Regions from separate parts of the Rhizobium acaciae genome, predicted to be linked through region 3. Evidence: riboswitches for the same ligand, from Rfam matches in the RefSeq annotation. Region 3 holds a riboswitch; each other region holds the start of a gene.
The links. Region 3 has a riboswitch for thiamine pyrophosphate ahead of OLZ32_RS25165 (Ykof family thiamine-binding protein). Riboswitches for the same ligand answer to the same signal wherever they lie in the genome.

Region 1 (2,257 bases), on a different contig from region 3:
GTGACGCCAGGCGGCGGTGGAACTCTGGCAGCAGATGGGACGGCGGCAGGCCCTGAGGATCTCGACGATCAGGCCTTCAAAGACGTGTTGAAGGATTTCGAGGATCTCTTCGGGCCGGATGGCGCCGCAACGGCCGAAAAGGCGCGGGCGGCAGCCGAAGCGCTCAATGAAACGACGTCGTTTTTCCTCGTCAAGAACGGCAATAAAGCACTCGGTTCTCCCGGAACGGATTCCGAACTCAACGCGGATTCAGCGCCGATTGCGCTCGCCACGGACGATGCCACCAGCGCCAAAATGCTGATGGAAGCTCTCATCGCGGCGCCGACATTTAACCTCGAAAGCTCCGTCGGCAAGGCTCAAGGGCTCGGGGATTTCGTCTCGGGCCTGATCTCCGGCCCGAGAGCGGCGGTGGCGCGGTTTTTGAACCAGCTGACCTATTACGAAATGAAGAAACGCGCCGGCATCGTCGGCGAGGCTTTGACGAAAAGCGTGCTGTCGAAGCTCGTGCTGCAGCAGCCGATCCGCCTGCATCTCGTCGGCCACAGCTTCGGCGCCCGGCTGGTCGCGGCAGCAGCCAACGGGCTCGCCCCGGTCCAGAAGCTGGAATTCTTCTCGCTCACCCTGCTGCAAGGAGCCTTCTCGCACAATGGCTTCGCGAAGGAGATCAAGCCGGGCCTTGCCGGCGCCTTTCCCGATGTCGTGGGCAAACCGACCGGCCCGATCTGCATCACCCACACCCACAACGATCTCGCCTGCACGCTCGCCTATGCGCTGGCGTCGCGCCTGTCGCGCGATATCGCCAAGAGCATCGGCGATGCCAACGACGAGTTCGGGGCGATGGGGGCGAACGGTCCGCAGCACCTGAAGGCGGGGCAGGCCGTCGAGGACGATACGGATGCCGTCTTCGCGCCGCAGGCCGGCAAGGTCAATACCTTCCTGGCGGACAAGTACATCATCAAGACGAGGGCGTCGGATGCCCATAACAATGTCGCCAACGAGGATGTCGGACGGCTGCTGGCAAAGATCGTCGGCTGATGGCCTTTCATAAAAAAACGCGCGGCGCTGTCAGTCGTGGAATTGTCATTTTCAGGATGACATCAGTCCTGTTCTCTGCGAAAAAGAGCGCGATGAGAGACAGGGGCGCCCGTCGACAGACGGGCTGAGAAGCACCCTTCGAACCTGAACCGGATAATGCCGGCGGAGGGAGTCGCTCGGGGCCGCGGCACCGTCCGCACGAACCGCCCCGTGCCCGCCCCCGCCTGAAAGGGGCCACATGCAGACCATGACCACACCAGGAGCGATGCTGAAGGCGATGCGCGAAAAGCCGCCGCTCGTTCAGTGCATCACCAATTATGTCGCCATGAATATCGCCGCGAATGTTCTGCTCGCCGCTGGCGCCTCGCCCGCCATGGTGCATGCGGCGGAAGAAGCCGGCGAATTCGCCGGGATCGCCAGTGCGCTGACCATCAATATCGGCACGCTGTCGACGCAATGGATCGACGGCATGCAGGCGGCGGCGAAGGCGGCGACATTAGCCGGCAAACCCTGGGTGCTCGATCCGGTCGCCCATTATGCGACGGCTTTCCGCCGCAACGCCGTCGCCGACCTCCTGGCACTGCGTCCGACCATCATCCGCGGCAACGCTTCCGAAATCATCGCGCTTGCCGGCGGAGAGAGCCGCGGCCAGGGGGTCGACAGCCGCGACCCGGTCGAACAGGCGGAAGGTTCGGCGCGATGGCTCGCTGAGCGTCAGCGGGCGGTCGTCGCCGTTACCGGCGCCGTCGATTTCGTCACCGACGGCGAGCGGGCCGTGCGCATCGAAGGCGGATCGGCCTTGATGCCGCAAGTCACAGCACTCGGCTGCTCGCTCACCTGCCTCGTCGGCGCCTTTGCCGCGACGGCACCTGAGGATATCTTCGGCGCGACGGTTGCGGCACTTGCAACCTTCGCCATCGCCGGCGAGGAGGCAGCACTTGGAGCGGCCGGCCCCGGCTCCTTCTCCTGGCGCTTCCTCGATGCGCTGGCCGCGCTCGACGCCGAAACGCTTGACGCCAGGGCAAGGATATCGGCCGCATGAAGGCTTTCGACCTTTCGCTCTACCTCGTCCTCGACCCCGATCTCTGCGCCGGGATCGGCATGGTCGAAACCGCGCGCCTTGCCATTGCCGGCGGCGCCACCATGGTGCAACTGCGCGACAAGCATGCCGGCACCATCGGGATGATCGAGACCGGCCGTGCCTTGAAACAGGCACTTGTTG
Region 2 (2,257 bases), on a different contig from region 3:
CGCCCACACGGAAGCCAATGTTGTCGCCCGCGCCGTTGACTACCTCAAGACCGTGCTTGGTGAGGACGGCATTCGTCCGACTCTTGTCGAAGAGATACGAACGCGGATTACCGACGTCCCCTCTGCGGATCGATCCGGGCGCTCCTGAACAGACAGGGGCTGCTCTCTTCATGCCCCCGACGGCTATCGAGCGGCCGTTCTTGTTGAGATTCGTCGGATCGTGGCCCGAACGAGCGCAATTCGGCTTGGCAAGGATGCTGACATCGACGGAGGCTCAATTCAATATTCTATTCAGCGATAGAATATTGAATTGTGGTGCATGGTTACTGACGAGCAGACGTCGCACGCGCCATTGGGCCGAAGACGGTGAGACGCTGAGCGGCCTTGCTGCCGACGCAGGCCGGATAGCCCTCAACGATGCGGAGATTGCCCGAAGCGAGATCGCGCTCACTCTGCTCGCAACGTCAACACCCGATCATCCTGCTTCTGCCCTCCGCCCCCTTGCTCGCCCATAGACTTGGACTTATGCGATCCGGCGCGATCGACCTTGCGGGCGCCTGTTCGGGCTTCCTCTATGCGCTCATGCTCGCCGACGGTTTCGTTCGCGCCTAAGGGCGTGCAGTGTTGGTGGTTGCGGCCAACATTCTTAGCCGCCGGATCAACCTCGCCGAGCGGGCGAGCGCGGTGCTGCTCCAAGACGTCGCAAAGAGTATTGCAGCATGCAGAAATCACCGCCGGCCAGATTGGCCGGTTCCTTCCGCACCAAGCCAATGCACGCATGTTCGGCGCCGTTTGCGACAATCTCGGCATCGATCCGGCAAGGACAGTCCGGACGATCGAATTTTCGGCAATTCCTCTGCCGCGACCATTCCGCTTTTGCTCTCTATCGCCAAGAACAAGCGGCAGTTTGCGGAGGGAGAGACGCTGCTGCTGACCGCTGCAGGTGCCGGTTTGACGGGTGGCGCCGTCGCCTACCGGATGTAGCGGGCAAGACGGTTCTGACATCCTTTGGCGATTGACGGTTGACGAAACGCCTTTTCGGGCACTAACCTACGTTCATTCACCAGGGGGGTCACGACAAGGGGCTGAGATACTGCTGAGCGATTTCGCGGCGCAGTGACCCGTTGAACCTGATCCAGTTCATACTGGCGTAGGGACGGTGCAAGCGCTGCTATGACTGGGATTCCGCGTGCGGATTCCTGTCAGCGTCTTTTCATCATTCCGGCTCTGATGACTGGGTCTCCAACCTTTGGAGCCTCATCCATGAATATTGCCGCAAAACATCTTACCCCGACTGTCACGACCGGCCCACTGCCGGCCTCCCGCAAGATTCATATCCCGGGCGAACTGCATCCGCAGATCCGCGTGCCGATGCGCGAGATTTCCGTTCATCCGACCTCCGGCGAACCGCCGGTGACCGTTTACGATTCCTCAGGTCCCTACACCGATCCCGCACATGTCGTGGCGATCGAGTCCGGCCTGCCGCGCCTGCGCGAAAGCTGGGTTCTCGCTCGCGGCGACGTCGAGGCCTATGAGGGTCGCATCGTCAGGCCGGAGGATAACGGCTTCATCTCCGGAAATCACCTGACGCCCGAATTCCCGATCCGCAACCAGCCCTTCAAGGCCAGAAACGGCAGGGCCGTTACCCAGCTTGCCTATGCGCGTGCTGGCATCGTCACAACGGAAATGGAGTTCGTCGCCATTCGCGAAAACCTCGGCCGTCAGGCGGCCAAGGAGGCTCTTATCCGCGACGGCGAAAGTTTTGGCGCCCATGTCCCGGATTTCGTCACACCGGAATTCGTGCGCCGGGAAGTCGCCGAAGGCCGGGCGATCATTCCCGCCAATATCAACCATCCGGAATCCGAGCCGATGATCATCGGCCGGAACTTCCTGGTGAAGATCAACGCCAATATCGGCAATTCGGCCGTCACGTCCTCCATGGCCGAGGAGGTCGAGAAGATGGTCTGGGCGGTCCGCTGGGGTGCCGACACGGTCATGGATCTTTCCACCGGCCGCAACATCTACAATATCCGCGAATGGATCATCCGCAATTCGCCGGTGCCGATCGGTACCGTGCCGCTCTATCAGGCGCTGGAAGAGGTGGGCGGCATTGCCGAGGACCTGACTTGGAAGGTCTATCGCGATACGCTGATCGAACAGGCCGAGCAGGGCGTCGACTATTTCACCATCCATGCGGGCGTGCGGCTTTCCTATATCCCGCTGACCGTCAATCGGGTTGCCGGCATCGTTTCCCGCG
Region 3 (2,257 bases):
GGCGAAGCACATCGCGCCCATAGCGCCGCTGATTGCCGCGGGAGCGGATGCTCGAGATCAGCCCCTTGGTCTCGTAAAAATGCAGCGCCGAGACGGCCAGGCCGCTGCGCTCCGCCACTTCGCCGACCGTCAGGAGCTTGCCGAGCGGCGCTGCCGGAATTGTATCCATCGCCTCTTGACCTCAATATTAGTCGAGGTTCTATAACCCTTGCTCCTGCAATCGTAAAGTCCAATCGCAACAAGGAGCGACGCATGAAAACACCCACCAGGCTGGCTGTCATCTACGGGAGCACGAGAGAGGGCCGCATCTGCGACCGGGTGGTCAAATGGCTGACGCAGGAACTCCTCCGCTTCCCGCAATTCGATATCGACATCATCGACCCACTGGATTTCGCACTGCCGACCAACCGTGACATAGCGCATCCTGAAATCGACAGGCTCGCCGGACGGCTTGGCATGGCCGACGCCTTCATCATCGTCACGCCGGAATACAATCACAGCTTCACCGCCTCGTTGAAGTCGATCATCGATTTCTTCTTCGAGCCCTGGCAGGGCAAGCCGGTCGCCTTCGTTTCCTATGGCGGCATATCCGGCGGCCTGCGCGCCGTCGAACAGCTGCGGCTGGTCTTTGCCGAACTCCACGCCGTCACCATCCGCGATTCGGTCAGCTTTGCCGCACCTTGGAACCGCTTCGATACGCAGGGAAGGCTCGACAATCCCGCCGATGCAATGCGTTTGCTCGATCGGATGATGGCGAGGCTGGAATGGTGGACACGGGCGCTCGTCACCGCCCGCAGCGATCGTCCCTATGCCGACATAGAGCGCCGCGCGTCTTTTCAGGAGCGCTAAGGACGCTCTATCACTTTGAATCTGCGTATGATCCTTTCCGAAAATCGATGCCGATTTTCGGGGTTATGCGCTAGCCGCCTGAGGCAGGAAGCTCCGGTTCCGTTCCCGGCAGGTACGGAACCATTGGGAACACCCGGGCAGATCCTCCGCCCGGGTGTTTTCCGCCACATCCGGTTCATTCCGACCGCACGGACGGGTTCGCAATTTTGCGGTTGCGGGGAGAAAACCGCGGTGATAGTTTCCGAGCAAATAACAGGGGAGCTCTGTATTGCCGGGGCTGAGATGTGAGGCGCAAGCCTCTGGACCCTTCAAAGCTGATCTGGGTAATGCCAGCGGAGCGAGGTTCAGATGTTCTCAGGCGCACAAGTGTCACTCTATCCGATGTCCGACAATTTCGTCGGCATCATTCTCGACGCCGTCACGGCGCTGGATCCCTATCGCGACCGGTTGCGCATCGAGGTCGATGACATCTCCACTCTGCTGGTCGGCCCGCCTGACATTCTCTTCGCCGCCATGCACGATCTTTTCGTCGCCGCCGCAAAAACCGGCGAGCATTGCGTATTATCCGCTGCCGTTTCACGCGGCTGCCCCGGCGAGCCCGACGACGCCATCTGCGGCGTCAACCCCTCCCTCGGCCAGGCGGAGCCGCTTGCCGAGCGTATAACAGCCGCACTTGCCGCCGTTGAAACCACCGCCGAAAGCGGACAGCCGACCGCTGCGCAATTCTCGCTCTACGTCATGGGAACCGGTACCCATATGGACGAGATCTATGGCTGCATCGACTTCCTGAAGCGCTCCGGCACCTTCGACCGCGCCAAGAATTTCTGCACCAGGCTCTCTGGCGACGCCGGCGCGGTCTTCGCCACCATTCGCGAGGCCTTCTTTCGCTTCGGCGACCCCGAGGGACATGTGACCCTCGACATCACGGTTTCCGCGAATAGCCCGACGAAAGCCTGAATCGAACGCTGATGACACCGCCATCACCATCGGAATCGCGCCTTGCCGCGCTCCGCACCGCTCTCTGCCGGGGCATACCCGCCCTGCTCGCCGGTTGCGCCTTCTTGGCGGCATGGGAACTCTATGCCGATCTTTCGGGCATAAAACCTTCTATCCTGCCGGCGCCTTCGCGCATCGTCGTCCAGGGCTGGCTGAACCGCGAGGCGCTGATATCAAATACCTGGCCGACGCTCGGCGCGACACTCGGTGGTTTCGCCCTGTCGCTTGCCTTCGCCTTCGCCGCCTCGATCCTCATGGATTTCGTGCCTTTCATGCGCCGGGCATTGCTGCCGATCTTCATCGCCAGCCAGACCCTGCCGCTGGTGGCGATCGCTCCCCTCGTCGTCCTCTGGTTCGGCTTCGGCCTGTTGCCGAAGATCCTGCTGGTGGCGCTCGTCACCTTCTTCCCGCT

Region 1: linked by a shared signal. The riboswitch ahead of thiM (hydroxyethylthiazole kinase) and the one ahead of OLZ32_RS25165 (Ykof family thiamine-binding protein) in region 3 are both predicted to bind thiamine pyrophosphate.
Region 2: linked by a shared signal. The riboswitch ahead of thiC (phosphomethylpyrimidine synthase ThiC) and the one ahead of OLZ32_RS25165 (Ykof family thiamine-binding protein) in region 3 are both predicted to bind thiamine pyrophosphate.

What each region holds. Positions count from the first base shown of each region.
Region 1 is NZ_JAPCZO010000002.1:83,642-85,898, reverse strand. It holds gene OLZ32_RS04215 (hypothetical protein) at 1-1,035, shown strand, start outside; TPP riboswitch at 1,127-1,223, shown strand; gene thiM (hydroxyethylthiazole kinase) at 1,274-2,077, shown strand; gene thiE (thiamine phosphate synthase) at 2,074-2,257, shown strand, end outside.
Region 2 is NZ_JAPCZO010000055.1:1,130-3,386, forward strand. It holds gene OLZ32_RS38770 (DUF1059 domain-containing protein) at 1-148, shown strand, start outside; partial or broken gene OLZ32_RS38775 (3-oxoacyl-[acyl-carrier-protein] synthase III C-terminal domain-containing protein) at 342-984, shown strand; TPP riboswitch at 1,056-1,175, shown strand; gene thiC (phosphomethylpyrimidine synthase ThiC) at 1,264-2,257, shown strand, end outside.
Region 3 is NZ_JAPCZO010000017.1:25,574-27,830, forward strand. It holds gene soxR (redox-sensitive transcriptional activator SoxR) at 1-169, opposite strand, end outside; gene OLZ32_RS25160 (NADPH-dependent FMN reductase) at 253-849, shown strand; TPP riboswitch at 1,094-1,207, shown strand; gene OLZ32_RS25165 (Ykof family thiamine-binding protein) at 1,198-1,806, shown strand; gene OLZ32_RS25170 (ABC transporter permease) at 1,818-2,257, shown strand, end outside.